DNA from 4 places in the Streptomyces sp. NPDC044002 genome. Region 4 is predicted to be linked to each of the others. Evidence: riboswitches for the same ligand, from Rfam matches in the RefSeq annotation. Region 4 holds a riboswitch; each other region holds the start of a gene.
What was found. A riboswitch is a leader RNA that binds a small molecule or an ion and turns the genes downstream of it on or off. The one in region 4 is predicted to bind cobalamin.
Positions count from the first base shown of each region.

Region 1: it holds a riboswitch for cobalamin, as region 4 does, so the genes downstream of both, metE (5-methyltetrahydropteroyltriglutamate--homocysteine S-methyltransferase) here and AC07A6_RS10295 (CoA-acylating methylmalonate-semialdehyde dehydrogenase) in region 4, are expected to answer to the same signal.
Region 2: it holds a riboswitch for cobalamin, as region 4 does, so the genes downstream of both, AC07A6_RS24295 (ribonucleoside-diphosphate reductase subunit alpha) here and AC07A6_RS10295 (CoA-acylating methylmalonate-semialdehyde dehydrogenase) in region 4, are expected to answer to the same signal.
Region 3: it holds a riboswitch for cobalamin, as region 4 does, so the genes downstream of both, AC07A6_RS17220 (energy-coupling factor ABC transporter permease) here and AC07A6_RS10295 (CoA-acylating methylmalonate-semialdehyde dehydrogenase) in region 4, are expected to answer to the same signal.

Region 1 covers NZ_JBWKEZ010000010.1:133,156-140,502, forward strand. The annotation lists gene AC07A6_RS10805 (NAD-dependent epimerase/dehydratase family protein) at 36-1,064, shown strand; gene AC07A6_RS10810 (DegT/DnrJ/EryC1/StrS family aminotransferase) at 1,058-2,365, shown strand; gene AC07A6_RS10815 (MFS transporter) at 2,411-3,616, shown strand; cobalamin riboswitch at 3,643-3,843, shown strand; gene metE (5-methyltetrahydropteroyltriglutamate--homocysteine S-methyltransferase) at 4,021-6,345, shown strand; gene AC07A6_RS10825 (CbtA family protein) at 6,418-7,245, opposite strand; gene AC07A6_RS10830 (CbtB domain-containing protein) at 7,258-7,347, opposite strand, start outside.
Region 2 covers NZ_JBWKEZ010000034.1:74,001-81,347, reverse strand. The annotation lists gene AC07A6_RS24315 (carbon starvation CstA family protein) at 102-2,333, shown strand; gene AC07A6_RS24310 (YbdD/YjiX family protein) at 2,330-2,527, shown strand; gene AC07A6_RS24305 (Uma2 family endonuclease) at 2,582-3,166, opposite strand; gene AC07A6_RS24300 (GNAT family N-acetyltransferase) at 3,245-3,739, shown strand; adenosylcobalamin-variant (AdoCbl-variant) riboswitch at 3,804-3,880, shown strand; gene AC07A6_RS24295 (ribonucleoside-diphosphate reductase subunit alpha) at 4,039-6,435, shown strand; gene AC07A6_RS24290 (ribonucleotide-diphosphate reductase subunit beta) at 6,435-7,347, shown strand, end outside.
Region 3 covers NZ_JBWKEZ010000020.1:13,269-20,615, forward strand. The annotation lists gene AC07A6_RS17195 (L-serine ammonia-lyase) at 1-1,176, shown strand, start outside; gene AC07A6_RS17200 (hypothetical protein) at 1,369-1,683, shown strand; gene AC07A6_RS17205 (SsgA family sporulation/cell division regulator) at 1,913-2,323, shown strand; gene AC07A6_RS17210 (AMIN-like domain-containing (lipo)protein) at 2,419-2,931, shown strand; gene AC07A6_RS17215 (flavodoxin family protein) at 2,959-3,678, opposite strand; cobalamin riboswitch at 3,797-4,024, shown strand; gene AC07A6_RS17220 (energy-coupling factor ABC transporter permease) at 4,054-4,752, shown strand; gene AC07A6_RS17225 (energy-coupling factor ABC transporter substrate-binding protein) at 4,752-5,111, shown strand; gene cbiQ (cobalt ECF transporter T component CbiQ) at 5,115-5,864, shown strand; gene AC07A6_RS17235 (energy-coupling factor ABC transporter ATP-binding protein) at 5,855-6,682, shown strand; gene AC07A6_RS17240 (PadR family transcriptional regulator) at 6,796-7,347, shown strand, end outside.
Region 4 covers NZ_JBWKEZ010000010.1:20,034-27,380, forward strand. The annotation lists gene AC07A6_RS10285 (prenyltransferase/squalene oxidase repeat-containing protein) at 1-1,349, shown strand, start outside; gene AC07A6_RS10290 (DUF4430 domain-containing protein) at 1,350-1,838, opposite strand; cobalamin riboswitch at 2,231-2,401, shown strand; gene AC07A6_RS10295 (CoA-acylating methylmalonate-semialdehyde dehydrogenase) at 2,595-4,094, shown strand; gene AC07A6_RS10300 (acyl-CoA dehydrogenase family protein) at 4,091-5,245, shown strand; gene AC07A6_RS10305 (enoyl-CoA hydratase/isomerase family protein) at 5,242-6,336, shown strand; gene mmsB (3-hydroxyisobutyrate dehydrogenase) at 6,333-7,247, shown strand; gene AC07A6_RS10315 (enoyl-CoA hydratase) at 7,244-7,347, shown strand, end outside.

The DNA.
Region 1 (7,347 bases), 110 kb from region 4:
CCGCCGGCCCACACCGGACCCCGAATGGAGTGATCGTGCACCACCACGGCCCCGACACACCCGAAACGCACTACGAGGAGGTGGCCGTCACCGGTGGAGCCGGTTTCGTCGGCCGGCACCTCGTCACGGCCCTCGGCCTGCTGTCCCGGAAGGTCACCGTCGTCGACCACGCCCCGCTTCCCCCCGGCCTCGCGGAACTGCCCGGCGTCTCCCACGTCCGCGCCGACCTGCGCGACTACGGCGAGACGTTACTGGCGCTGCGCGGCGCGGACGCCGTGTTCCACCTCGCCGGCAACGCCAGCGGCACCGAGTCGGTGGCCGACCCCCGCCGCGACTTCCACCTCAACGCCCTCGCGACCTGCAACGTCGGCAACGCCTGCCTGGAGCTGGGAGTGCGCCGCCTCGTCTACCTCTCCTCCGCCATCGTCTACGGCACCCCGGGCCGCGGCCCGATCCGCGAGGACCACCCCACCCGGCCCTTCCTGCCGTACGGTGCCTCGAAGCTCTCCGGCGAGCTGACCCTGCGCAGCCTGCACGCCACCGCCGGACTGCCCGTCGTCACCGGCCGTTCCTTCGTCGTCTACGGCCCCGGCGAAGACCCGCGCCGGGCGGGCGGAGAGGTCTCGCAGTTCCTGCGCTGGCACCTCAACGAGCGGCCCATCCCGGTGGTCGGCGACATCGACCGCAAGCGCCGCGACTTCATCCACGTCGAGGACCTCTGCCGGGCACTGATCACCCTCGCCGACCGGGGCGCCGACGGCGAGACCTACAACCTGGGCACCGGCACCGCCGTCTCCATGCGCGAGCTCGCCGAGTCGGTGGGGAAGGCGACCGGCCGCCCCGCACTGCTGGAAGCCGACCCTTCCAGCCTGGCCGACAGCTTCACGCTCCTCGCCGACACCACCCGGCTGCGAGGGCTCGGCTTCGCTCCCCGGATCACCCTGGCCGAAGGCCTCGCCTGCCTGGCGGCCCTGCTCGGACCGTTCCCCGAACTCCCCACCGCCAGGGCGGTCTTCCGCCGGGAGACCCCGGCGCGCCGGAGCCTGGAGGCCAGGACGTGCTAGCCGTCGACGGAGGGGCACCGCTGCTCTCCCCGGGGGAGGCGGCCCCCTGGCCGCACATCACCGACGCCGACCGCAAGGCCGTGCTCGACGCGATGGACGGGGCGACCCCCTGGCACTGGCCCATGCGCACGGTGAGCGACCTGGAAGAAGCCTGGGCCGAGTACACCGGCATGCCGCACGTCCTCGCCGCCAATTCCGGCACCGCGGCCCTGCACATGGCGATCGCGGCCGCGGGAGTCGAGCCGGGCGACGAGGTGCTCGTGCCCGCCGACACCTTCCTAGCCTCGGCCTCCTGCGTGCTCCAGGCCAACGCGATCCCGGTGTTCGTGGACACCGACCCCACCACCTTCAACATCGACCCCGCCCGGATCGAGGAGCGGATCACCGACCGCACCCGCGCCGTCGTCGCCGTGGACCTCAACGGCCTGCCCGCCGACTACGACGCCCTGCGGGCGATCACGGACCGGCACGGCCTCGCCCTCATCGAGGACGCCTCCCAGGCACACGGCGCCGAGTACCGGGGCCGCCCCGTCGGGTCCCTCGGCACCCTGAGCGGCGCCAGCCTCAACGGGTCCAAGACCCTCTCCGCCCTCGGCGAGGGCGGCCTGTTCGCGACGCGCGACGAGGAACAGCAGCGGCTGGCCCGGCGGGTGCTGATGTTCGGCGAGGAACTCCCGGGCCAGAGCCGCGACTACAACGCCCGCATCATGGGCTGGAACTACCGGATCGATGTCCTCGCGGCCGCGTTCGCCCGGTCCCAGCTCACCCGCCTGCCGCAGATGTCCCGCGTCCGGCAGGCCAACGGGGCCGCCCTCACGCGGGCCCTGGCCGGCGTACCCGGCATCCGCACGCCCGCCGTCCCCGAGGACCGCACGCACGTGTACTTCTTCTACCCGCTGCTCGTCGTGCCCGAGGAGCTCGGTCTCGACGGCCTCCCCGTCGCCGCCTTCCGCGACGCCCTCGCCCGGGCGGTGAACGCCGAGGGCCTGCACATCACGCGCTGGCAGCCGCAGCCGGTACCCGGACAGACCCTGTTCCAGGAGCTCCGCGGCTACGGCCGCGGCTGCCCCTGGAGCTGCGGACACGCACGCCCCGGCCACCACTACGATCCGGCGCAGTACCCCGTCAGCGAGGAGGTCTGCCTGCGCCGCCTGGTCCTCGGACAGAGCCTCAGCTCCTTCGGCCCGCCCAACGACGCGACGACGATGCACCGTTACGCCGAGGTCCTGTACAAGGTTCTCGTCGAGGAGCGGGACGCGCTGATCGACCTGACCCGGCGGACGGCCGGCCCGGCGCACTGACGGGCCGGGACGGACAGGACACGAACGACAAGGGGACGGACGCAGATGCGCAACGAGCCCGAGCCCGGGACGGCGGCCGGACGCACGGCGCCGCCCGCCCGCGCCCGCAGTCCGCGCCCGCGGACGATGCGGCTGGCCGTCTGCGCGGTCTTCTTCGTCACCGGGGCGGCCTTCGCCACCTGGGCGTCCCGGGTACCCGGCGTCCAGAGCCGGCTGGACCTGTCCGCCGGGGAACTGGCCGTGGCCCTCGTCGGCCTGAGCGGCGGCGCCTTCGCGGGGCTGCCGCTGGTCGGCGGCCTGGTGGCCAGGTACGGCAGCCGCAGGGTCCTGTGCACCGGCATGGCCGCCTACCTGGGCGCGCTCGCGAGCCTGCCGTTCGTCCCGGACCTCGCGGTGCTGACGGTGGCCCTGGCCGTGTTCGCCTGCGGCAACACGGCCGTCGACGTCGCGATGAACACCCAGGGCGTCCTGGTCGAACGTGCCTACGGGCGCCCCGTGCTCGGCGGCTTCCACGCCATGTTCAGCCTCGGCGGCATCGCCGGCGCCACGGCGGGCGGCCTCGCGGCCTCCGCCGGCGTCGGCATCCGGGCCCACTTCACGGTGACCGCCCTCGTACTGCTGGCGGTCGCGGGGACGGCGGCCACGGCCCTCGCCCCCGAACCGCCGCGGACCGGCGGCCCGTCCAGGACCGGCCCCCTGCTGGCCCTGCCCGGTCCGGGCCTGTGGATCCCCGGGCTCGTGGCGTTCTGCGCCCTGATGGGGGAGGGGGTCGTCAACGACTGGGGCGCCGTCTACCTGAAGGAGGAGACCGGAGCCTCCGCGGGCGCCGCGGGCCTCGGGTACGCCGTCTTCTCCGCGGGCATGGTCGTCGGCCGCCTCACCGCCGACCGGCTGCGCGCCCGCCTCGGCACGGCCCGCTTCACCTTCCTGTGCGCCGTGGTCGCGGGCACCGGCGCCCTGATCCCGATCCTCGACGCGACGACCACGGCGGGCTTCGTCGGGTACACCCTGCTCGGCCTGGGCATGGCCGCGGTCATCCCCCTCGTCTTCGCCCACGCGGCCGGCCTGCGGCCCGGGCACACCGGCTCCTCCATCGCCGCCGTCTCGGCCGTCGGCTACGTCGGCTTCCTCGCGGGCCCCCCGGTCATCGGCGCCCTCGCGGAGGCGACGACCCTGCGGTGGGCGATGCTGGTGCTGCCGGCGCTGATGGCGGCGATGGCAGCCCTGGCCCCCCGGCTGCACCGCCCCTGACGCCGCGTCGGCTAGGGTGGCCGGTGCAGCTGGTTCGCCCCGTCCGCCAGGCGGGATGCGTCGTAAGAGGGAACCCGGTGGGAATCCGGGACTGCCCCGCAGCGGTGAGCGGGAACGACCGCCGTCATACGCACTGGGACCGGACAACGGTCCTGGGAAGCGACGGCCAGTAGGTGCCCGCCGGGAGACCGGCAGGCGTGCCCGCGAGTCCGAAGACCTGCCCGCTGCCCGTACGCGGACCGTTCCGCGTACGGACATCCCGGTGACCTCGTGGGCGGGTCGGCGTGCACAGCGAGCGGCGCCCGCTGCATTCCCGCAGCGCGGTCCGTACGCTCTGGCGTTCCCTTCGCGTCCGCGTCCCGTTGCCGGGACGTTCCTGGACACATCTCGCGAAGGAGAGTTCCGTGACAGCGAAGCCCGCAGCCGCGGCAGCACGAGCCACCGTGTACGGCTACCCCCGCCAGGGCCAGAGCCGCGAACTGAAGAAGGCCGTCGAGGGCTATTGGAAGGGCCGCGTCAGCGCCGAAGCCCTCCGGGAGACCGCAGCCGGCCTGCGCCGTTCGAACTGGCAGCAGCTGGCCGAGGCCGGTATCACCGAGATCCCGACCGGTGACTTCTCGTACTACGACCACGTGCTCGACACCAGCGTCATGGTCGGCGCCGTCCCCGCCCGGCACCGCGAGGCCGTCGCGGCCGACGCGCTCGACGGCTACTTCGCCATGGCGCGCGGCACCCAGGACGTCGCCCCGCTGGAAATGACCAAGTGGTTCGACACCAACTACCACTACCTGGTCCCCGAACTGGGCCCGGACACCGTCTTCACCGCGGACCCCGGCAAGCAGGTCGCCGAACTGCGGGAGGCCCTCGCGCTCGGACACACGGCCCGCCCGGTCCTCGTCGGGCCGGTCACCTACCTGCTGCTGGCCAAGCCGGCCCCGGGCGTGGCCCCCGACTTCCAGCCGATCACCCTGCTGGACCGGCTGCTGCCCGTCTACGCGGAGGTCCTCGCCGCCCTGCGGGCCGCCGGAGCGGAATGGGTCCAGCTCGACGAGCCCGCGCTCGTGCAGGACCGCACCCCGGCGGAGCTGAACGCCGCCGCCCGCGCGTACCGAGAGCTCGGCGCCCTGACCGACCGCTCCAGGCTGCTGGTCGCCTCGTACTTCGGCAGGCTCGGTGACGCCCTCCGGATCCTCGCGGCCTCCCCGGTCGAGGGCCTCGGGCTCGACTTCACCGACAGCGGCGCGGCCAACCTCGACGACCTGGCCTCCGTGGGCGGCCTGCCCGGCAAGCGCCTCGTCGCGGGCGTGGTCAACGGCCGCAACATCTGGATCAACGACTACCAGAGGTCCCTGACCACCCTCGGTACCCTCCTCGGCCTCGCCGACCGGGTTGACGTCGCCGCCTCCTGCTCCCTGCTGCACGTCCCGCTCGACGCCTCCGCCGAGCGGGACATCGACACGCAGGTCCGCCGCTGGCTCGCCTTCGCCCGCCAGAAGACCCGGGAGATCTCCGTCCTGGCCCGCGGCCTGGCCCAGGGCACGGACGCCATCACCGCCGAACTCGCGGCGAACCGGGCCGACCTGGCCTCCCGCGCCGCATCCGCCCTCACCCACGACCCGGCCGTACGGGACCGCACCCGGGCGATCACCGACGCCGACGGCCGCCGCTCCCAGCCCTATGCCGAGCGCACCGCCGCCCAACGGGCCCGCCTGGGCCTGCCGCTGCTGCCGACCACCACGATCGGTTCCTTCCCGCAGACCGACGAGCTGCGGGCGGCCCGCGCGGACCTGCGGGCCGGCCGGATCGACACCGCCGGCTACGAGGCGCGCATCAAGGGCGAGATCGAGGAGGTCGTCGCCTTCCAGGAGAAGACCGGCCTCGACGTCCTGGTGCACGGCGAACCCGAACGCAACGACATGGTCCAGTACTTCGCCGAACGGCTCACCGGCTACCTGGCCACACAGCACGGATGGGTGCAGTCCTACGGCACCCGCTACGTCCGGCCCCCGGTCCTGGCCGGCGACATCTCCCGCCCCGAGCCGATGACCGTCCGCTGGACCTCCTACGCCCAGTCCCTGACGGCCAAGCCGGTCAAGGGCATGCTGACCGGCCCCGTCACCATGCTCGCCTGGTCCTTCGTACGCGACGACCAGCCCCTCGGCGACACCGCCCGCCAAGTGGCCCTCGCCCTGCGCGACGAGGTGGCCGACCTGGAGGCGGCCGGCACGCCGGTGATCCAGGTCGACGAGCCCGCCCTGCGCGAGACCCTCCCGCTGCGGGCCGCCGACCACGCGGCCTACCTGGACTGGGCCACCGAGTCCTTCCGGCTCACCACCAGCGGGGTCCGGCCGGACACGCAGATCCACACCCACATGTGCTACGCCGAGTTCGGCGACATCGTCCAGGCCATCGACGACCTCGACGCCGACGTCATCAGCCTGGAAGCCGCCCGCTCGCACATGCAGGTCGCCCGCGAACTCGCCGCCCACGGCTACCTCCGCGAAGCCGGCCCCGGCGTCTGGGACATCCACTCCCCGCGCGTCCCGAGCGCCGGGGACGCCGCCGGCCTGCTGCGCACCGGCCTGGAGGCCGTCCCGGCCGAGCGGCTGTGGGTCAACCCCGACTGCGGCCTGAAGACCCGCGGCTGGGCGGAGACCCGGGCCTCCCTGGAGAACCTGGTGGCCGCCGCCCGTGAGGTCCGCGCCGGCCTCACCGGCGGACGCGGCTGACCCACATGAACGGAGCCCTGCCTTCCCGGACGTCCGGGGAGGCAGGGCTCCGAAGGTGTGCGCGGCGCGCGGTCAGACGAGGGCCGACGCCGGGCGGGGTGCCGCGGCCTCCGCACCGGCGGCATCGGCGCGCAGGGCCGGCAGGCGCTGCGCGAGGACCCCGAAGACGATCCCGAACACGGCCCACAGCACGAGCTGGACGGCCACCGAGGCGACCCGGAAGTCCCACAGCAGGGCCGCGGGGAACTCGGCCTTGACGGCGTCGGTGTTGTCCGGGAGCACCAGGAAGGCCAGCCCGGTGGCGACGACGAAGCCCGCCCCGGCCGCCAGGGTCGCGTTCCAGTTGCCCAGGCGCGGCGCCAGGCGCCGGCCCAGGACGATCGCGCCGACGCCCAGCAGGACGCTGAGCAGGATCATCAGGAAGAACAGCGTGGTGCGCTGGCCGATGGTGTCCGGGTTCCCGACGGCCGGCGGGGTCGCCGGGTACTTCAGGAACGGCACCAGGTAGACCAGCGTGAACGCGCCCCCGGCGGTGAGGGCGGCCGTGGCCCGGGGGCTGAACCGGCCCACGCGGCCCAGGGCGAAGGAGAACGCGAGGGAGGCGATGCCGCCCAGCGCGACCCCGTAGACCAGCACGCCGGTGGCGAGACCGACGGTGGACTGGACGGGCCGGCTGACGAGTTCTTCTTCCTCCGCGGCGGCGGGGGCGTCGCCGCCGCCGTGACCGGCGTGGCCGGCCGCGGGAGCGGCTTCCTTGGCGGCCGCCGCCTCCTCGACGGCGATGGAGCCCCGCACCGGGGGCTCACCGACCACGTAGGCGACGGCGAAGGCGAACAGACCGGCGATCAGGCCCGCGAGCATGCCGCGGACCAGCAGACCTCTGACAGTGGAGGCGTACATGGTGCGCGCCTCTCAGTGGCAGGGGAAGCCGAGCAGGTGACGGCCGTCGTGCACCCACTCGTGGACGCCCTCGCCGGAGAACACGGCGGTGGCGCCCTGCTC
Region 2 (7,347 bases), on a different contig from region 4:
TAGACGCTCGTACCGCTATGCGGACGGGGGCTTACTTTCACCGGTCAAGCCCCCGTAGATTCCGTGCGTTTACGCAAATGATCAACGAGGGGACGAGGATCATGCCGGAACCGGGAGCAACAGGGACAGAAGCGGCGGGTCAAGGCGGCAGTCCGGGCTCTCCCTCTTCTTCGGGGAAGGCCTCCCCGCAGTCGATCGCCGTCTGGGTGGGCGTGGCCCTCGTCGGGGCCCTCGGCTGGGGCGTGCTCGCACTGTCCCGGGGCGAGGAGATCTCGGCCGCCTGGCTGCTCGCCGCCGCGCTGGGCTCGTACGCCATCGGCTACCGCTTCTACTCCCGCTTCATCGCCACCCGCGTCCTGCGGCTCGACAAGACGCGGGCCACCCCCGCCGAACGCCTCGACAACGGTGTCGACTTCCACCCCACCGACCGGCGCGTGCTCTTCGGCCACCACTTCGCCGCCGTCGCCGGCGCCGGCCCCCTGGTCGGCCCGGTGCTGGCCGCACAGATGGGCTACCTGCCGGGCACCATCTGGATCGTCGCGGGCGTCATCTTCGCCGGCGCCGTCCAGGACATGGTGACCCTGTTCTTCTCCACCCGGCGCGACGGCCGCTCCCTCGGCCAGATGGCCCGGGACGAGATCGGCCCCGTCGGCGGCGCCGCCGCCCTCGTCGCCGTGTTCGTCATCATGGTCATCCTGCTGGCGGTGCTCGCACTGGTCATCGTCAACGCGCTGGCGCACTCCCCCTGGGGTGTCTTCTCCATCGGCATGACCATCCCCATCGCCCTCTTCATGGGCGTGTACCTGCGCGTCCTGCGGCCGGGCCGGGTCACCGAGGTCTCCGTCATAGGCGTCGCGCTGCTGCTCCTCGCCATCGTCGCCGGCGGCTGGGTCGCCGACTCCTCCTGGGCGAGCACCTTCACCCTGGAGAAGGAGACGCTGGTCATCTGGATGGTCGTGTACGGCTTCATCGCCTCGGTGCTGCCGGTGTGGCTGCTGCTCGCGCCCCGCGACTACCTGTCCACCTTCATGAAGGTCGGCACCATCGCCCTGATGGCGGCCGGCGTCGTCATCGCGATGCCGACGCTGAAGATGCCCTCGGTCACCGACTTCGCCACGCGCGGCGACGGCCCGGTCTTCGCCGGGTCGATGTTCCCCTTCGTCTTCATCACCATCGCCTGCGGCGCCCTGTCCGGCTTCCACTCGCTGGTCGCCTCGGGCACCACCCCGAAGATGATCCAGAAGGAGACCCAGGTCCGGGTCATCGGCTACGGCGCCATGCTCACCGAGTCGTTCGTCGCCGTCATGGCGGTGATCGCGGCGAGCATCATCGAGCCCGGCCTCTTCTTCGCGGTGAACTCCCCCGGCGGCGTCATCGGCGCCACCGTCCAGACCGCCTCGAAGGCCGTCACCGACTTCGGCTTCGCCATCACCCCGGAGGCCCTCGCGCAGGCCGCGAAGGACGTCGAGGAGGCCAGCCTGCTGTCCCGTACGGGCGGCGCGCCGACCTTCGCACTCGGGATGTCGGAGATCTTCTCCTCGGTCATCGGCGGCGCCGGGATGAAGGCCTTCTGGTACCACTTCGCCATCATGTTCGAGGCCCTGTTCATCCTGACCACCGTCGACGCCGGCACCCGCGTCGGCCGGTTCATGCTCCAGGACACCCTCGGCAACGTGCACAAGTCCTTCAAGGACGTCAGCTGGAAGCCGGGCGTGTGGCTCGCCAGCGCCGTCGTCGTCGGCGGCTGGGGCTACTTCCTGTGGGTCGGCGTCAAGGACCCGCTGGGCGGCATCAACCAGCTCTTCCCGCTGTTCGGCATCGCGAACCAGCTGCTCGCGGCGGTCGCCCTGGCCGTCTGCACCACGCTGCTGGTCAAGTCCGGGCGGCTCAAGTGGGCCTGGGTCACGGGCGTCCCGCTGGCCTGGGACGTGGCGGTCACCCTCACCGCGAGCTACCAGAAGATCTTCTCCGACGACGTGAAGGTCGGCTTCTTCGCGCAGCGCGACAAGTACCAGACCGGCATCGACGCCGGGAAGGTGCTGCCGCCCGCCAAGAACATGGACGACATGCACACCGTGGTCACCAACGCCACGGTCGACGGGGTCCTGTCGGCGCTGTTCGCGGTGCTGATCGTCATCGTGCTGGTGGACGCGGCCCGGGTCTGCCTCAAGGCCGTCCGCAGCCCGGAGTCGGTCCGCCTCTCCGAGGTGCCGTGGACCGAGTCGAAGATCATCGCCCCGGCCGGGCTCATCGCCACCGCCGAGGAGAAGGCCGAGCTCGCGGCCGCCGGCCTCGACGGGAGCGGGGGCAAGGCCAAGGAGCCCGTCGCGTGAGCGGGGTGCGCGGGGCGCTAGCGAAGGCCCGGTTCTACGTACGGGAGTTCTCCGGCGAGGCCGCGTACGACCGCTACGTGGCGCACGCCCGCTCGCACGACCCGGACGCCGAGGTCCTGACCCGGCGCGCCTTCGAACGGGCCCGCACCGACGCCCGCGAGGCGGACCCCCGCGAGGGCTTCCGCTGCTGCTGAGGAACCAGAAGGGCCCCGCCGGACCGTCCGACGGGGCCCTTCACATGCGCCGGGTCAGCGCGCCCAGTCCTTGAGGACTTCGGTCTGGAGAGTGATGCCGACGGGCTCGGGGAGGGCGATCTCCGTGCCGTACGGCACGATGTGGATGCTCTTGTACTCACGGCCGACGGGCTGGCTGTAGACGGAGACCTCGCACTTGGCCCGATCGATCAGCAGGTACACGGGAATGCCCGTCTCCGCATAGGCGCGGGGCTTCTCGACGTGGTCCCGCCGACGGGTGTCGGAGTCCCACGAGGTCACCTCGACGGCCATGAGGATCGGCTCGGGTTCGACCCAGTCGCCCTGGCCGACGAACGCGTCCTCGTGCGCCAGGACCCCGTCCGGAATGGCACGGCCCTGTCGGTACGGTTCCACCTTGATCCCCTGCCCCGGATGCAGGAACAACTCGGGCCGGGACTGCATGCAGATCTTCAACAGCCACTGGATGATCCGCCCGTGGTCCCCGTCCGGCATGGCCTTGCTCCTGATGACCCCGTCGATGAATTCCAGCCGTGTCCCCACCCGCTCCCGGGCGGCTATCCGCGCGACGGCTTCGAAGTCCTCAGTCAGCATGTGGGGCCGGTCTGTCATCACGGTCATGCCTCGCTCACCTTCCATCGACGGTGCTCCTTCGACGATAGCGCCGACCACCGACACCCGTCCGGCACACTCGGCGGCATGGACTTCGAGATCAGAACGGCGCGGGCCGACGAGTACGGGCGGCTCGGGGCGATCACCGGAGCGGCCTACAGCGGGGACGGGCTGCTGGACCTGAACGAGGACGACACCTACCTGAACGTCCTGCGCGACGTCGCCGGACGGGCCGGCGACGGGGAGGTGCTCGTCGCCGTGGAGGACGGCCGGGTGCTCGGCGGCGTGACGTTCGCCGCACCCGGCAGCCGGCTCGCGGACGTGGCCGGACCGCAGGAGGCCGAATTCCGGATGCTCGCCGTGGCCCCCGAGGCGCGCGGCAAGGGCGTCGGGGAGGCCCTCGTACGCGCCTGCACCGAACGGGCCCGCGCCCAGGGCCTCAGAGCCCTCGTGCTGTCCACCCAGCCGGCCATGCTGGGCGCCCGGCGGATCTACGAGCGGCTGGGCTTCGTACGCACTCCGGAGCTCGACTGGTCGCCCATCCCGGCCCTGAAACTGCTGACCTACCGTCTGGAGCTGTAGCCGGGCCGACACAACATGTGGTGGGTCGCGCACGGGCGGCCCCCCACATGTATGCTCATCCTCGCTGTCGCCGCAGGGGAATCCGGTGCGAATCCGGAACTGTCCCGCAACGGTATGAAAAGTCCGAGGACCTGCCGACAGTGCGCCCGGATCGACCGAACCGGGTGCCGACCACGTCCGGGCCTCGCGGTTGGGCCGGTGGACGCCATGCGGTGTGTACGCGATCCCGTCGCGCCCGCATGCGCCTCCCCGCGCCCCGATCCGCCGATGACCGGGCCGAGCGAGGGAGAGCTCCCGCCGTGACCATCGCGCCTTCCGCACCGCGCGCCGAGTCCGTTTCTGGCGACACCACCGAAGGCCCGGGGGCCGCGCTGCTGCGTACTCTCACCGAGCTGACCGCCGACCTCCCCGACACCGACCCCGGCCGGGTCGCCGCCGCCGCCCTGCGCGGCCGCAGCGCCTCCGCCGACGAGGCCGAGCTGCGCGGGCTGGCCACCGAGGCCGCGGCGGGCCTGATCTCCGAGGACCCCGCCTACTCCCGGCTCGCCGCCCGCCTGCTGACGCTGGCCGTCGCCGACGAGGCCGCCGGCCAGGGCTCGACCTCCTTCGCCGAGTCCGTCGCCGTCGGCCACCGCGAGGGCCTGATCGCCGACCGCACCGCCGAGTTCGTCGCCGCCCACGCCGCCCGCCTGGACGCCCTGGTCGAGCACGCGCTCGCCGAGGGCGCGGACGACCGCTTCGGCTTCTTCGGCCTGCGCACCCTGCACAGCCGCTACCTGCTGCGCCACCCGATCACCCGCCAGGTGATCGAGACCCCGCAGTACTTCATGCTGCGCGTCGCCTGCGGCCTCGCCGAGGACGAGTCCGTCCAGGCCGTCGAGGAAGTCGCCTCGCTGTACACCCTGATGAGCCGCCTGGACTACCTGCCGTCCTCCCCCACGCTCTTCAACTCCGGCACCCGCCACCCGCAGATGTCCTCCTGCTACCTGCTGGACTCCCCGCTGGACGAGCTGGACTCGATCTACGACCGCTACCACCAGGTGGCGCGCCTGTCGAAGCACGCCGGCGGCATCGGCCTGTCGTACTCCCGCATCCGCGCCCGCGGTTCGCTGATCCGCGGCACCAACGGCCACTCCAACGGCATCGTGCCGTTCCTGAAGACCCTCGACGCCTCCGTCGCCGCCGTGAACCAGGGCGGCCGCCGCAAGGGCGCCGCCGCCGTCTACCTGGAGACCTGGCACGCGGACATCGAGGAGTTCCTGGAGCTCCGCGACAACACCGGCGAGGACCAGCGCCGCACGCACAACCTCAACCTCGCCCACTGGATCCCGGACGAGTTCATGCGCCGCGTGAACGCCGACGCCGACTGGTCGCTGTTCTCCCCGGCCGACGTCCCCGAGCTGGTCGACCTCTACGGCGACGAGTTCGACGCCGCCTACGTCAAGGCGGAGGCGGCCGGCCTCGCCAAGAAGACCATGCCGGCGCGCGACCTCTACGGCCGCATGATGCGCACCCTCGCGCAGACCGGCCAGGGCTGGATGACCTTCAAGGACGCCTCCAACCGGACCGCGAACCAGACCGCGCTGCCCGGCACCGTCGTCCACTCCTCCAACCTCTGCACCGAGATCATCGAGGTCACCAACGACGGCGAGACGGCCGTCTGCAACCTCGGCTCGGTCAACCTCGGCGCGTTCGTCGCCGACGGGGACATGGACTGGGCCCGCCTGGACGAGACCGTCCGCACCGCGGTGACCTTCCTCGACCGCGTCGTGGACATCAACTTCTACCCGACCGAGCAGGCCGGCCGCTCCAACGCCAAGTGGCGTCCGGTGGGCCTGGGCGCGATGGGCCTCCAGGACGTCTTCTTCAAGCTGCGCCTGCCCTTCGACTCGGCCGAGGCGAAGGCCCTGTCCACGAAGATCTCCGAGCGCATCATGCTGGCCGCGTACGAGGCCTCCTGCGACCTCGCCGAGCGCTCCGGCCCGCTCCCGGCCTGGGCCGAGACCCGCACCGCGCAGGGCGTCCTGCACCCGGACCACTACGAGACCGAGCGCCACTGGCCCGAGCGCTGGGAGGCCCTGCGCGCCCGCATCGCGCAGACCGGCATGCGCAACTCCCTGCTGCTGGCCATCGCCCCGACGGCGACGATCGCCTCGATCGCGGGCGTGTACGAGTGCATCGAGCCGCAGGTCTCCAACCTCTTCAAGCGCGAGACCCTCAGCGGCGAGTTCCTCCAGGTCAACGGCTACCTGGTGGAGGACCTCAAGCAGCTCGGCGTGTGGGACGCGCAGACCCGCGAGGCGCTGCGCGACTCCTCCGGCTCCGTCCAGGGCTTCGGCTGGATCCCGGCCGAGATCCGCGAGCTGTACCGCACGGCGTGGGAGATCCCGCAGCGCGGCCTGATCGACATGGCGGCGGCCCGTACGCCGTACCTGGACCAGAGCCAGTCGCTGAACCTGTTCCTGGAGACGCCCACCATCGGCAAGCTCAGCTCGATGTACGCGTACGCCTGGAAGCAGGGCCTGAAGACCACGTACTACCTGCGCTCGCGCCCGGCGACGAAGATCGCCCGCGCCGCCTCCGGCGCGGCCGCCGTCCCGGCCGCGGCCACCCCGGCCCAGCTGCCCCAGGCCCTCGACGCCGAGGCGCTGGCCTGCTCCCTTGAGAACCCCGAGTCCTGCGAGGCCTGCCAGTAATGAGCTCCACCGAGAAGAAGAACCTCCTCGACCCGGGCTTCGAGCTCACGCTCCGCCCGATGCGCTACCCGGACTTCTACGAGCGCTACCGGGACGCGATCAAGAACACCTGGACGGTGGAGGAGGTCGACCTCCACTCCGACGTCGCGGACCTCGCGAAGCTGACGCCAGCCGAGCAGCACATGATCGGCCGTCTGGTCGCGTTCTTCGCGACGGGCGACTCGATCGTGGCGAACAACCTGGTCCTGACGCTGTACAAGCACATCAACTCCCCGGAGGCGCGCCTGTACCTGTCGCGCCAGCTGTTCGAGGAGGCCGTGCACGTCCAGTTCTACCTGACGCTGCTGGACACCTACCTGCCCGACCCGGACGACCGCGCGGCGGCCTTCGACGCGGTGGAGAACATCCCGTCGATCCGCGAGAAGGCGCAGTTCTGCTTCAAGTGGATGGACTCGGTCGAGAAGATCGACCAGCTGGAGACGGCCGCCGACCGCCGCCGCTTCCTGCTGAACCTGATCTGCTTCGCCGCGTGCATCGAGGGCCTGTTCTTCTACGGCGCCTTCGCGTACGTGTACTGGTTCCGCTCGCGCGGCCTGCTGCACGGCCTGGCGACCGGCACCAACTGGGTGTTCCGGGACGAAAGCGCCCACATGAGCTTCGCCTTCGAGGTTATCGACACCGTCCGCAAGGAGGAGCCGGAGCTCTTCGACGACGCGCTCCAGCAGCAGGTCACCGACATGCTGAAGGAGGCCGTCGAGGCGGAGCTGCAGTTCGGCCGCGACCTGTGCGGTGACGGCCTGCCGGGCATGAACACCGACTCGATGCGCGAGTACCTGGAGTGCGTCGCCGACCAGCGCCTGGTGCGCCTCGGCTTCCCGCCGGTGTACGGCTCGCAGAACCCGTTCTCCTTCA
Region 3 (7,347 bases), on a different contig from region 4:
GGCCTGGAGGGCCACTCCCCCCGCACCGTGGACGTCGAGACCGCCGACGACGAGGTGGAGCGCATCCGCAAGAGCGGCAAGCTGCGGCTGCTGGGTGCGGAAATAGGCGGTGCCCACGAGATCGACTTCGACGAGCCGAGCCAGCTGATCCTGCACCGCCGCCGCTCGCTGCCCTACCACGCGAACGGCATGACCCTCTTCGCGTACGACGCCTCCGGCGCGCCGCTGCTGGAGAAGACGTACTACTCGGTGGGCGGCGGCTTCGTCGTGGACGAGGACGCGGTCGGCGAGGACCGGATCAAGCTCGACGACACCGTGCTGAAGTACCCCTTCCGCTCCGGTGACGAGATGCTGCGCCTGGCGAACGAGACCGGCCTGTCGATCTCCTCCCTGATGCTGGAGAACGAGAAGGCCTGGCGCACCGAGGAGGAGATCCGCGAGGGCCTGCTGGAGATCTGGCGGGTCATGCAGTCCTGCGTCTCGCGCGGCATGTCCCGCGAGGGCATCCTCCCGGGCGGCCTGCGCGTCAAGCGCCGCGCCGCGTCCACGGCGCGCCAGCTGCGCACCGAGGGCGACCCGATGATGCACCGCAGCGAGTGGACGACGATCTACGCGATGGCCGTCAACGAGGAGAACGCCGCGGGCGGCCGTGTCGTCACCGCCCCCACGAACGGCGCAGCGGGCGTCCTGCCGGCCGTCCTGCACTACTACGTGAACTTCGTGCCCGGCGCGGACGAGGACGGCGTGGTCCGCTTCCTGCTGGCCGCGGGCGCGATCGGCATGCTCTTCAAGGAGAACGCGTCGATCTCCGGCGCCGAGGTCGGCTGCCAGGGCGAGGTGGGCTCGGCCTGCTCGATGGCGGCCGGCGCCCTCGCCGAGGTGCTGGGCGGCACCCCCGAGCAGGTGGAGAACGCCGCCGAGATCGGCATGGAGCACAACCTGGGCCTGACCTGCGACCCGGTGGGCGGCCTCGTGCAGATCCCCTGCATCGAGCGCAACGGCATGGCGGCCGTCAAGGCCGTCACCGCCGCGAAGATGGCGATGCGCGGGGACGGCAGCCACAAGGTCTCCCTCGACAAGGTCATCAAGACCATGAAGGAGACCGGCGCCGACATGAAGATCAAGTACAAGGAGACGGCGCGCGGCGGCCTCGCGGTCAACGTCATCGAGTGCTGATCCGAGAAATACGCAAATGATCTCCGGTTTGGGGTTTCAACCGAGTTGATCACGCTTGCGAGGGAAGAAGCAGGTCCGGGCTGGTTTCTCGATGATCACGTAGGCCAATCTGGTCACGCGACGTCGCGTCACCCCCGGGCGGTCGGCCAACCGCCTTACCCCCTTGCTGTTTTGCGTACTGGAGGCTTCACCATGGCAGGCATCCGCAGCATCCGCGTGATGGCGGCGCTCGCATCGCTCCCCCTCGCCGCCGCCCTCTTCACGGGCACGGCCCAGGCGGACAACGGGGCCGGCGCCGCCGGCACCGCCTCGAACGCCGCCCTCGCCGGGATCCTCGGCAGCGGCGTCGGCGGCAGCAACCTCGGCAACTCCTCCACCGCGCAGCAGGTCGCGTCGGGCTTCGGGGCGTCGAACCAGAACAACGGCGCCCAGGCCAACGGCTCCGGCTTCACCGCGATCGGCCAGTCCAACAACCACGACTCGCTGATCTACAACCCGGTCCCGTAGCGGCCGGCCGCGCGGCCCTGCCGCAGCGTGCCACCGGGCCCGCCCTCCCCCCGGAGGGCGGGCCCTTCGCATGCCCCTGGCACGTGACCCGCGGTGCACCCTGTGGCCGAAAAGAGGCCCTGCGGCCCGGTGGCTCGGGACCTTCGGCCCCGCGCCGCCCACCCGAGCCGGGGATAGCGTGCCGGGAGGGGCGCGGGAAGCACCCACGCGCGACGAGAGGCAGCCGCCGATGGCCACCATCACCGAACACAGACTCCTGCCGCTGCGGCTGGAAGCCGCCCCCCTGTCCGTGCCCCTGACCGGCCGGTTCGTCTACCGCACGGACCGCCCGTACGAGGTGGCCGTGGACTTCCGGGGCGCCGGGGCGCACCTCGCCCGCTGGGTGTTCTCGCGGGAGCTGCTGCTCGACGGGCAGAACAGCGCCACCGGCGAGGGCGACATACAGGTCTGGCCGCGCTGGAGCGGCACGGAGCCGCGCGTCCTGCTCGGCTTCAGCAACGGCGAGCAGAGCTGCGTGGTCTCCGCCCGCGCCAAGGACGTGCGCGAGCTGTGCCGGCGGATGACGGAGCTGGTGCCGCGCGGGCAGGAACAGCGCCACTACGACCTGGATGCCGAGCTGAGCGCGCTGCTGACCTTCTGACGCGGCGGGCGCACGCCCCGTGGAACCGGTGGCGGCCCGGCGCTGTCTTATGAGATGACAGGCAAGTCCCCGTCTCACGGAACCGGGGAGACACCATGAGTCACCCGCACCGCCGCCGGATCGTGGCCATCGCCACGGGTGCCCTGCTCACCGCCGGGCTCGCGCTCTCCACGTCGCCGGCCTCCGCCGCCACCACGACCACCCGCACCCAGACGCCGCTCGTCGTCAATGCCCGCTGGGGCGGGCACTGCACGTACGACCGGCTCGTCATCGACCTCCAGGGCTACGTGCCCCCGGTCACCGTCACTCCCGTGTCCGAGCTCGTCTACGACGGGTCGGGACAGCCCGTCCCGCTGGCCGGGAAGTACTTCCTGGAGATCCGCCTGCACCCGGCCGCCGGGCACAATGACGCCGGGGAGAACGTCTACCAGGGGCCCAGGCTCCAGAAGATCTACCTCAGCAAGCTCAAGGGCATGGCCATGACCGGCGACTACGAGGGGTACGTGACCTTCGGCGCCGCCTTCGACACCGCCCCGACCTGGAAGACCTCCGTCCTGCACTCGCCCGAGCGGCTCGTGCTGGACTTCCCGCACCCCAACACCTGCTGACCCGCGGACGGCCCCGGAGCCGCCCGGCTAGCGGTGTTCGGGGTTGGGGAAGTCGAAACGGCAGCCGGCGTCCCACAGGGAACGCTGGTTGCCGTGGGCCGGCATGCCGCCGGCCCGCTTGAGGAGCGCCGCCAGGTGCATCAGGTTCCACGACATGAACGTGGTGTTCCGGTTGGTGAAGTCGTTCTCCGGACCGCCCGAGCCCGGGTCCAGGTAGGAGGGGCCGGGGCCGGCCTCGCCGATCCAGCCCGCGTCGGCCTGGGGCGGAATGGCGTAGCCGAGGTGCTGGAGGCTGTAGAGGATGTTCATGGCGCAGTGCTTGACGCCGTCCTCGTTCCCCGTGATCAGCGCTCCGCCGACGCGCCCGTAGTAGGCGTACTGCCCCTGCTCGTTCAGCAGGGAGGAGCAGGCGTAGAGCCGCTCGATGACCTGCTTCATGACGGAGCTGTTGTCCCCGAGCCAGATCGGGCCGCACAGCACCAGGATGTCGGCGTCCATGATCTGGCTGTACAGGACCGGCCACTGGTCGCTCTCCCAGCCGTGGTCGGTCATGTCCGGCCAGACGCCGGTGGCGATGTCGTGGTCGACGGCGCGGATCAGCGAGGTGCGGGCGCCGGCCGCTTCCATGACGGCCCGGCTCCGCGCGATCAGGCCCTCGGTGTTGCTGGTCTCGGGAGAGCGTTTGAGGGTGCAGTTGACGTAGACGGCGGAGAGGTCCTCGTAGCGGGGGCTGTCGTCGGCGGCCATGCCCTCCACCGTGCCGCGCGCCCGGCGGCCCGGCCAGCGGGCCTGGCCCGTACGGGTGCCCGCGGCCGGGTGGCCGGGTGGCCGGATCGGTCCGGGTTGTGACGGTCCGTGCGGGCGACTAGGGTCGTCTGGCCTTGGTGTTCGGGAAACCGGTGCAAGACCGGTGCGGCCCTCGCCACTGTGATCGGGAAGTCCGGCTCCACTCTCTCCCCCAGACTCCGTCCGGGAGGTGCCCCCACCGCGGGAAGCCACTGGGCCCGCGCGGGAGACCGCACGGTCCCGGGAAGGCGGAGCCAGGGCATCAGCACCCGTGAGCCAGGAGACCGGCCGGGGCGCGTCGTCCATCCACGAGGTGCTGGAGAGGTCTCCCAACCCATGCATATAGCCGAGGGGTTCCTGCCCCCTTTGCACGCGGCCGCCTGGGGCGCCGCGTCCGCCCCCTTCGTCGTCCACGGGGTCCGCGCGCTCACCCGCGAGGTGAAGGCGAACCCGGAGAGCACGCTGCTGCTCGGGGCGTCCGGTGCGTTCACGTTCGTCCTGTCCGCCCTGAAGATCCCTTCTGTGACGGGCAGTTGTTCGCACCCGACGGGGACGGGGCTCGGGGCCATCCTCTTCCGGCCCCCGATCATGGCGGTGCTCGGCACGATCACCCTCCTCTTCCAGGCGCTGCTGCTGGCCCACGGCGGGCTCACCACGCTGGGCGCCAACGTCTTCTCGATGGCCATCGCCGGGCCCTGGGCCGGCTACGGGGTCTACCGGGTGCTGCGGAAGTCCGGCGCGCCGCTGATGGTGACCGTGTTCTTCGGCGCGTTCTTCGCCGACCTGGTCACCTACTGCGTCACCTCCGTCCAGCTGGCGCTGGCCTTCCCCGACCCGGCGAGCGGCTTCCTCGGCTCCCTGGAGAAGTTCGCGGGCATCTTCGCCCTGACCCAGATCCCGCTCGCGATCAGCGAGGGGCTGCTGACGGTGCTCGTGATGCGGCTGCTGATGCAGTCCAGCAAGTCGGACCTGGTCCGGCTCGGCGTCGCGAAGCTGACCGGCGGCACTCAGGCGAAGCAGGAGGCGGCCCTCTGATGAGCCGGAACGCGAAGATCAACACCCTGCTGCTGCTCCTGGTGGCGGCGCTGGCCGTGATCCCGCTCGCGCTGGGGCTCGGCGACGGCAAGGAGGAGCCGTTCGCCGGCGCCGACGCGCAGGCCGAGGCGGCCATCACCGAACTGAAGCCGGACTACGAGCCCTGGTTCGCCCCGCTGTACGAGCCCCCCTCGGGCGAGGTCGAGTCGGCGCTGTTCGCCCTCCAGGCGGCGCTCGGGGCGGGCGTGCTCGCCTACTACTTCGGCATCCGCAAGGGCCGCCGCCAGGGCGCGGCGCAGGCCCTCGCCCAGGCCGCGGCCGCCGAGGCCGGGCCGGACCGCCCGGCCCGGGAGTCGTAGGCGGTGCTGCCGATCGACGTGGCGGCGCACTCCAGCCGCTGGCGGGGCCGCCACCCCCTGGAGAAGGCCCTCCTCGGGCTCGGGCTCACCGTCACCGCGGTGTGCCTGCCGCCCTGGCCGGGCGGGCCGCTGGTGGCCGCCGCGACCCTGGCCGTGCTGCTCGGGCCGGCCGGCGTGGCCGGGCGGCAGCTGTGGCGGGCCTTCCGGGTCCCGCTGGGCTTCTGCGTGACCGGTGCGCTGCCGCTGCTGGTGTCGGTGGGCGGCCCGGACGGGTTCCTCGCCCCGGCCCCGGACGGGCCCCGGCACGCGGCGGAGCTGCTGCTGCGCACCTCGGCGGCCTCGCTCGGGGTGCTGCTGTTCGCCTTCACGACGCCGGTCTCGGACGTGCTGCCGCGGCTGGTGCGGGCCGGGGTGCCGGCGCCGGTGGTGGACGTGGCCCTGGTGATGTACCGGATCGGCTTCCTGCTGCTGGACTCGATGGCCCAGGTCCGGCGCGCCCAGGCGGCCCGGCTGGGGCAGGCGGGCCGGGCGGCGGTGTGGCGTTCGCTGGCCGGGCTCGCGGCGACCTCGTTCGTCCGGGCCTTCGACCGCGCGGCCCGGCTCCAGGAGGGGCTGGCGGGGCGCGGTTACGACGGTGCGCTGCGGGTGCTGGTACCCGACGCGGCGCTGTCCTGGCGGTTCCTGACGGGGTCCGCCGCCCTGCTGACCGCCCTGGTCGCGGGGACCCTCGTACTGAAGGAGCTGTGGTTGTGACCCCGTTGGTGGAGCTGGTCGGCGCGGGGTACGCGTACGAGGACGGCCCGGCCGTGCTGTCCGGGGTGGACTTCGGCATCGCCGAGGGCCGCGCGCTGGTGCTGCTCGGCCGCAACGGCAGCGGCAAGACCACGCTGATGCGGCTGCTGAGCGGGGGCCTGCGGCCCGGCTCGGGGACGCTGCGGCTCGGCGGGGACGAGGTGGCCTACGACCGCAAGGGCCTGGTCCGGCTGCGCACCTCGGTGCAGCTGGTGGTGCAGGACCCGGACGACCAGCTCTTCGCGGCCTCCGTCGAGCAGGACGTGTCCTTCGGCCCGATGAACCTGGGGCTGCCGGCGGCGGAGGTCCGCGAGCGGGTGGACGCCGCGCTCGCCGCGCTGGACATCACCGCGCTGCGGGACCGCCCGACGCACCTGCTGTCGTACGGGCAGCGCAAGCGCGCGGCGATCGCGGGCGCGGTGGCGATGGCCCCGCGGGTGCTGATCCTGGACGAGCCCACGGCCGGGCTCGACCCGGACGGGCAGGAACGCCTCCTGGACGTCCTCGCGGGGCTGCGGGCGGCCGGCACCACGGTGGTCATGGCCACCCACGACGTGGACCTCGCGGTGCGGTGGGCGGACGACGCGGCCGTGCTGACCCCTTCGGGGATCCGGACGGGGCCGGCCGCCGAGCTGCTCTCGGACCCGGAGCTGCTCGCGTCGGCGGGGCTGCGGTCGGCCTGGGCGCCGGTGGTCGCCGCGTTCCTGCGGGCGCGGGGGGTGCTGACGGACGGGGTGCCGGGGCCGCGGACGCCGGAGGAGCTCGCGGCGCTGGGCTGAGCCGGAGCCCCGCAGGGGCGGACCGTGAAGCGGGGTGGCCCTGCGGGGCGGGGTGTCCGGTGTGCCCACCCGTCCCGCCCTGCGGGACGATTGCCCACACCTAGGATGGCCGCATGTCGCTGCCGCACGCCATTCTCACCGCGCTGATGGAGAAGCCCTCGTCGGGGCTGGAGCTGACGCGGCGGTTCGACAAGTCGATCGGCTACTTCTGGTCCTCGACGCACCAGCAGATCTACCGGGAGCTGGGGCGGCTGGAGGAGGCGGGGCTGATCCGGGCGCTGCCCAGCGAGGTGCCCGTGCGCGGGCAGAAGAAGGAGTACGAGGTCCTGCCCGACGGCCGCGCGGAGCTGGCGCGGTGGGTGGACGAGAGCCAGGATCCGAAGCCGGTGCGGGACGCGCTGCTGCTGCGGATCCGCGCGGCGGCGGTGGTCGGGCCGCAGGGGCTGGGCCCGGAGCTGCGGCGCCATCTGGACCTGCACCGGGCGCAGTTGGCCACGTACGAGGCCATCGAGGCGAAGGACTTCCCGGCGGGGCGGGACGCGGACGCCGACCGGCTGCGCCGGCTCGTGCTGCGCGGGGGCATCGCCCTGGAGGGTTTCTGGCTGAGCTGGCTGGAGGAGGCCCTGTCCGAGGTGGAGGCCATGTCCGGAGCGGATGCGCCGGAG
Region 4 (7,347 bases):
TCCTGACCACGCTGCCCGCCTCCGCGACCTCCTCGCCCGCGCAGATCGCCACGTCCAGGACGAACGGTGTGAGCTATCTCAAGTCCCTTCAGGCTGCCGATGGTTCGTACGCGGGCAGTGGCCTGTCCAACGAGTGGGCGTTCGGTGCGTTCGCGGCAGCCGGCACGGCCGTCGCCGACGTCTACCCCGGCGGCGACACCACGAAGAACGCGCGCACCGTCTACCGCAACCTGCTGTCGACGGCGGGCTGGCCGCAGGCCTCCCCGGTGGTCACCGACTACGAGCGCGGCACGCTCAACGCCTACGCCGCCGGTATCGACCCGGCGCGCGTCTCGGCCTCCCGCAATCTGATAGCCGACATCTACTCGTACTGGCAGACGGCCGAGGCCGGTTACTTCGGCCCGTCCGGGAACTTCAACGGCACCGTCTTCGCGGCCCTTTCGCTGGGCGGAGCCAAGACCCAGGCCGGAGGTGCCCGGGTACCGCAGGCGCTGACCGACTCGATGGTCACCCGCATCCGTGCCAACCAGCACGTGGACGGCGGCTGGACCTTCAACAAGGCCGAGGGCAACCCGACCGTCCTGAACTCCGCGAGCGACGTCGACATGACCGGTGCGGCCATGGCCGCCCTGTGCGTGTCCGGTGTCCCGAACACCGACGCCGACGTCGTCCAGGCGAAGAACTTCCTCAAGAGCAGGCTCGTCTCCGGTAGCGGCGCGTTCAACTCCCTCTACGGGGTCAACACCAGCTCCAACGGCTGGGGCGTCGCCGGACTGAACGCCTGCGGGTTCAACCCGCAGACGGGTGCTTTCCTCACCGGCAGCGGCAAGACCCCGATCGATTTTCTGATCGCCAATCAGTACAACCCGGCGGGCGGCTTCAAGTACAAGCCCTCCGACACCGCGCCCTCGGCCTACTCCTCCATCGACGCGCTGCGTGCCGTGGCCGGCGGAGGCTTCACCACGGCCCCGCCCGTCCCGGTCACCCCCGGCGCCCCGCAGTGGGTGTCCCAGTCCGCCTTCACGGCCGGTACGGCGACGAAGCTCGCGCTGACGGTCGACGACGGGGCCGGCAGCCTCAAGGTCTGCTCGGTGGCGTTCACGCCGACCGGTACGACCACCACGCTCGGCGACGTCCTCGACGCGGCGGTGACCGCCGCCGCTCCGTCCGGTTGCGTCACCGGCGTCACGCCCTCGTCCGGCACCGGCACCGTCACCGACGTCAACGGCAAGGCCAACAGCGGCTCCGGCACGTGGAAGGTGAGCGTGGACGGGTCCTCGTTCGCCGGCGCCGTCCGCGACAAGGTCGTCAACCTGGGCGACACCATCGCCCTGCGGTGGGGTTCCTGACTAGAAGGACGTCCAGGTGAAGGACACCTGATCGCCGGCATTGAGCTTGAACTGGCAGCCGCCCACCGGCGTGGGGGTGCCGTTGACGGCGATGCTCCAGTAGGCGGAGCCGCCGCCGCTGACGTCCTTTATGGTGTCGACGGAGAAGTCGTCGAAGGACGTGTACCAAGTACCGTCCCACGCGAAGTAGTTCAGGCGGGCCGCGTCGTCGAGCGCTGCGGTCGGGGTGGGGACCTTGGACGGGTTGGCGCCGCCGTTGGTGCCGTCGCACTTGTGGGTGCCGCCCGTGGCCGTCGTGACGTCGTGGCCCTTGGTCTTGATCTTGCCCTTGAACAGCAGCCCGTCGGGGCCCTGAACGGTCAGGCCGACCTTGACGGCCGCGTTCGTGTTCGGCTGGGGGGCGGCCTCGGCCACGGCCGGAGCGCCGGCGAGAGCGAGCCCGAGGGCGACCGCGGTGATCACGGAGCGGCGGGCGGGGAACTGGCGCATGACGCCTTCTTCCTGAGAGGGACGAGGGTCTGAGCCGAGGTCCCTCCGCCGCACGTGCCCGTCCCCCTGCCCGTCTCCGTGAGGAAACGGGCAGGGGTCGCCGACCCGGGGTGGGGGCTTCGCGCTGCAGACCATGACAGTGGGAAGCAGTACGCATCGCACCCCGGGTACTCCGACTCGCGGTGCCCTCCGGGCCCCGCACACGGTTGCAGGTCAGCGCCGGATTCCCACCGGCTTCCCCCAGTTGTGCATGCATTCGGTTGTGAGCTCCCGCCGCGCGGGCCGGAGCAGAACGCATCGTACGACCTGGTGGGCGTGGGCTGGAAGCGGGTTCTGTGAGATGGCCCGTCCGTGCGTCGGCCCTGGACTTACTAGGACGTCCAACTATATGTTCGTGGCACAAGGTCCGCGGTGCAGGGAAGCCGGTGTGAGTCCGGCACGGTCCCGCCACTGTGACCGGGGAGTGTGCTGCCATCCACACGCCACTGACGAGGTCTGTCGGGAAGGCGGGCGGCACGCGGGGATCCGGGAGTCAGGATACCGGCCGCGGATTGTTCCGTGTTGTCCACGAGGATGGAGCAGACACGCATGGCACCGGTTTGTACCCACGACCCTGGTGATCCGGCGGAGCGCGCACACACCGATTCGGCGCGCTCGTAGTTCTCACGGCAGTCCGCAGCGGCGCACCCCCACCCGAGTGCGGTCCGTCGGCCTGCCGTGCCATCCCCGGATCCAACCTGACGAGAGCAGGCATCCATGGTCCGTGAACTCACCCATTTCATCGGCGGAAAGCACACCACCGGCACCTCCGGGCTCTTCGCCGACGTGTACGACCCCAACACCGGCTCCGTCCAGGCCCGCGTACCGCTGGCCGGGCGCGCCGACACCGAAGAGGCGATCGCCAACGCCGAAGACGCACAGGCGGAATGGGGGAAGTGGAACCCGCAGCGCCGGGCCCGCGTCCTGCTGCGGTTCCTCCAGCTCGTCGAGGGCGAGCGGGACAGCCTCGCGCGGCTGCTGTCCGCCGAGCACGGCAAGACCGTCGCCGATGCTCACGGGGACCTGCAACGCGGTCTGGAAGTCGTGGAATTCGCCGCCGGCGTCCCCCACCTCCTCAAGGGGGAGTTCACCGACAACGCCGGCACCGGCATCGACGTGCACTCCCTGCGCAGCCCCCTCGGGGTCGTCGCCGGAATCACCCCCTTCAACTTCCCCGCCATGATCCCGCTGTGGCAGGCCGCACCCGCCCTGGCCTGCGGCAACGCGTTCATCCTCAAGCCGTCCGAACGCGATCCGTCCGTGCCCCTGCGACTGGCGGAGCTGTTCCTCGAAGCCGGTCTGCCGCCGGGCGTCCTCAACGTGGTCAACGGCGGCAAGGAAGCGGTCGACACCCTCCTCGAAGACCCGCGCGTACAGGCCCTGGGCTTCGTCGGCTCCACGCCGATCGCCGCGCACATCTACGCCACGGCCGCCGCGCACGGCAAGCGCGCCCAGTGCTTCGGCGGCGCGAAGAACCACATGATCGTGATGCCCGACGCCGACCTGGACCAGGCCGTCGACGCCCTGATCGGGGCCGGCTACGGTTCTGCGGGCGAGCGCTGCATGGCCGTCTCCGTCGCCGTGCCCGTCGGGGAGGAGACCGCCGACCGGCTGGTCGCCGCCCTCAAGGACCGCATCGGCACCCTGCGGATCGGCCGGTCCGACGACCCCGACGCGGACTTCGGTCCCCTGGTGAGCCGCGACGCCCTCGACCGCGTGCGCCGCTACGTGGACATCGGCGTCGGCGAGGGCGCCGAACTCGTCGTGGACGGACGCGGGTTCACCCTGGACGGCCACGAGAACGGCTTCTTCGCGGGAGCGACGCTCTTCGACCGCGTCTCCCCGCAGATGCGCGTCTACCGCGAGGAGATCTTCGGCCCCGTCCTGTGCGTCGTACGGGCCGCCGACTTCGAGGAGGCGCTGCGCCTGCCCAGTGAGCACCCCTTCGGGAACGGCGTGGCGATCTTCACCCGGGACGGGGACACCGCCCGCGAGTTCACCCGCCGCGTCAACACCGGCATGGTCGGCGTCAACGTACCCATCCCGGTGCCCGTCGCCTACCACACCTTCGGCGGCTGGAAGAAGTCCGGATTCGGCGACCTGAACCAGCACGGGCCCGACTCGATCCGCTTCTACACCCGTACCAAGACCGTCACCTCGCGCTGGCCCTCCGGGGTCAAGGAGGGCGCGAGCTTCACCATCCCGACGATGGGGTGAACGCCGTGACCACCACCCTCACCGAGGACCAGCTCGCCCTCGCCGAGGTCACCCTCGACTTCGCCCGGGAACAGCTCGCCCCGCACGCCGTCGCCTGGGACCAGGACAAGCACTTCCCCGTCGACGTCATCCGGCGCGCCGCCTCCCTCGGCCTCGCCGGCGTGTACGTACGCGAGGAACACGGCGGCTCCGGCCTCAGCCGCAGCGACGGAGTGCTCGTCTTCGAGACCCTGGCGACGGGCTGCCCGTCGATCGCCGGCTACCTCTCCATCCACAACATGGTCGCCTGGATGATCGACCGGTACGGCGACGACGTCCAGCGCGCCCGCCGGCTGCCCGGTCTCTGCTCCGCGGCGACCCTGGGCAGCTACTGCCTGACCGAACCGGGTGCCGGTTCCGACGCCGCCGCGTTGCGCACCCGCGCCGAGCGGCGTGGCGACCACTACGTACTGACCGGCGTCAAGCAGTTCATCTCCGGCGCCGGCGCCTCGGACCTCTACGTGGTCATGGCACGGACGGGCGAGCCCGGCCCCGGCGGGATTTCGGCCTTCGTCGTCGAGCGCGACGACCCCGGAGTCTCCTTCGGCCCCAACGAACGCAAGATGGGCTGGAACGCCCAGCCGACCCGCCAGGTGGTCCTCGACGGCGTCCGGATCCCCGCCGGTCGGCGGCTCGGCGCGGAAGGCGACGGTTTCCGCATCGCCATGAACGGCCTGAACGGCGGCCGCCTGGGCATCGCCGCCTGCTCGCTCGGCGGCGCGCAGAGCGCCCTCGACCGGAGCCTGTCCTACCTGGCCGACAGGGAGGCGTTCGGCAGCCGTCTTCTGGACGCGCAGGCGCTCCAGTTCCGCCTGGCCGACATGGCCACCGAGCTCGCCGCCGCCCGGGCCCTGGTCCGGCAGGCCGCCGAAGCCCTGGACAGCGGCGACCCACTGGCCCCGCGCCTGTGCGCGATGGCCAAGCGTTTCGCCACCGATACCGGGTACGCGGTGGCTGACGCGGCCCTCCAGCTGCACGGCGGCTACGGCTACCTCAGTGAATACGGCATCGAGAAGATCGTCCGCGACCTGCGGGTCCACCAGATCCTGGAAGGCACCAACGAGGTCATGCGCGTCATCGTCGCGCGCGGACTCACGGAGACACTGCGATGACCAACGACAAGCCCGTGGACCACCACGACGACGAGGACGTCCTCGTGCGCGCCGAAGGCCGCGCCGGGTACGTCACCCTCAACCGGCCGAAGGCCCTCAACGCCCTCAGCCACCCCATGGTGCTCCGCATCGAGGAGGCGCTCACGGCCTGGGCGGACGACCCCGCGGTCGACCTGGTCGTCATCGAGGGCGCCGGAGACCGGGGCCTGTGCGCCGGGGGAGACATCCGTGCGATCCACGAGGACGCCCGCACCGGCGGAACCGCCTCGGCGGACTTCTGGCGCGACGAGTACCGGCTCAACGCCCTGATCGCCTGCTACCCCAAACCGTACGTCGCCCTCATGGACGGCATCGTCATGGGCGGCGGGGTCGGCGTCTCCGCCCACGGCAGCGTCCGCATCGTCACCGAACGCTCCAAGGTCGCCATGCCCGAGACCGGCATCGGCTTCGTCCCCGACGTCGGCGGCACCTACCTCCTCGCCCTCGCCCCCGGAGAACTCGGCACCCACCTCGCCCTCACAGGAGCCCCCGTCGGAGCGGCCGACGCGCTCCTGTGCGGACTCGCCGACCACTTCGTGCCCTCGGCCGCGCTGCCGGCACTGGCCCGGGAGCTGGGAGCGGACTCCGTCCGCGCCGTACTGGAGCGGCACGTGCAGGAGCCCCCGGCAGGGAGCCTCGCCGCCGCCCGGGAGTGGATCGACCGCTGCTACGCCGCCGACACCGCGGAGGAGATCGTGGCACGGCTGCTGGCCTCGGGCGTTCCTGCCGCGAAGGCCGCGGCGGACACCCTGGCCGCCAAGTCCCCGACCGCCGTGAAGGTCACCCTGGCCGCGCTCCGCCGGGCACGGCGGCTCGGCCCGCTGGAGCGCGTACTGGAGCAGGAGTACCGCGTCTCCTGCGCGGCACTGTCCTCGCCCGACCTGGTCGAGGGCATCCGGGCCCAGGTCATCGACAAGGACCGGAACCCCCGCTGGTCCCCTGCCGCGCTGGAGGACGTCACCCCGGCGGACGTGGACCGGTACTTCTCCCCGCCCGACGCGCACGAGCTGCGGCTCGTCGCGACCGCTTCGTCGCAGGAGGTCGTCTGGTGAGCAGCACCGTCGCATTCATCGGGCTCGGACACATGGGCGGACCCATGGCGGCCAACCTGGTCAGGGCCGGACACCGGGTCCTGGGCTTCGACCTCGTCCCCGAGCTGACGGCCGCCGCCGGCACGGCCGGAGTCGAGCCCGCCGGTTCCGCCGCCGAGGCCGCCGCCACGGCCGACGTGGTGATCACCATGCTCCCGGCCGGCCGCCACGTCCTCGCCCTCTACCGTGACCAGGAGCTGCTGGCCGCCGCCCGCCCCGGGACACTGTTCGTCGACTGCTCCACCATCGACGTGTCCGACGCCCGCGCCGCGCACGAGGCCGTCGTCGCGGCCGGACACCGGGCGCTCGACGCCCCGGTGTCCGGGGGAGTGGTGGGCGCGGAAGCCGCCACGCTCACCTTCATGGTGGGCGGAGGGGAGGCGGAGTTCGCCGCCGCCGAGCCGCTCCTCGACGCCATGGGCAAGAAGGCCGTGCACTGCGGCGCGGCGGGCGCCGGGCAGGCCGCGAAGATCTGCAACAACATGATCCTCGCCGTCTCCATGATCGGCGTCAGCGAGGCCTTCGTCCTCGCCGAGAGCCTCGGCCTGGACCACCAGGCCCTCTACGACGTCGCTTCCACCGCCTCCGGCCAGTGCTGGGCCCTCACCGTCAACTGCCCTGTCCCCGGGCCCGTCCCGACGAGCCCCGCCAACCGCGACTACCGGCCGGGTTTCGCCGCCCCGCTGATGGCCAAGGACCTGGGCCTCGCCGCGAACGCCCTGCGGGCCGGCGGGGTGGACGCGCCGCTGGGCCTCAAGGCCGCGGAACTGTACGCCGCGTTCGCCGGAGGCGAGGGCGCGGGCCTGGACTTCTCGGCGATCGTCCGCACCCTCCGCCCCGGCGGAACGAACCAGAACGGAACTCCCGCATGACCGCCTACGAGACCATCCTGCTCGAACGCAAGGGCCGTGTCGCAGTCCTCACCCTCAACCGGCCCGAGGCACTCAACGCCCTCGACCTCCAGGTCATGAC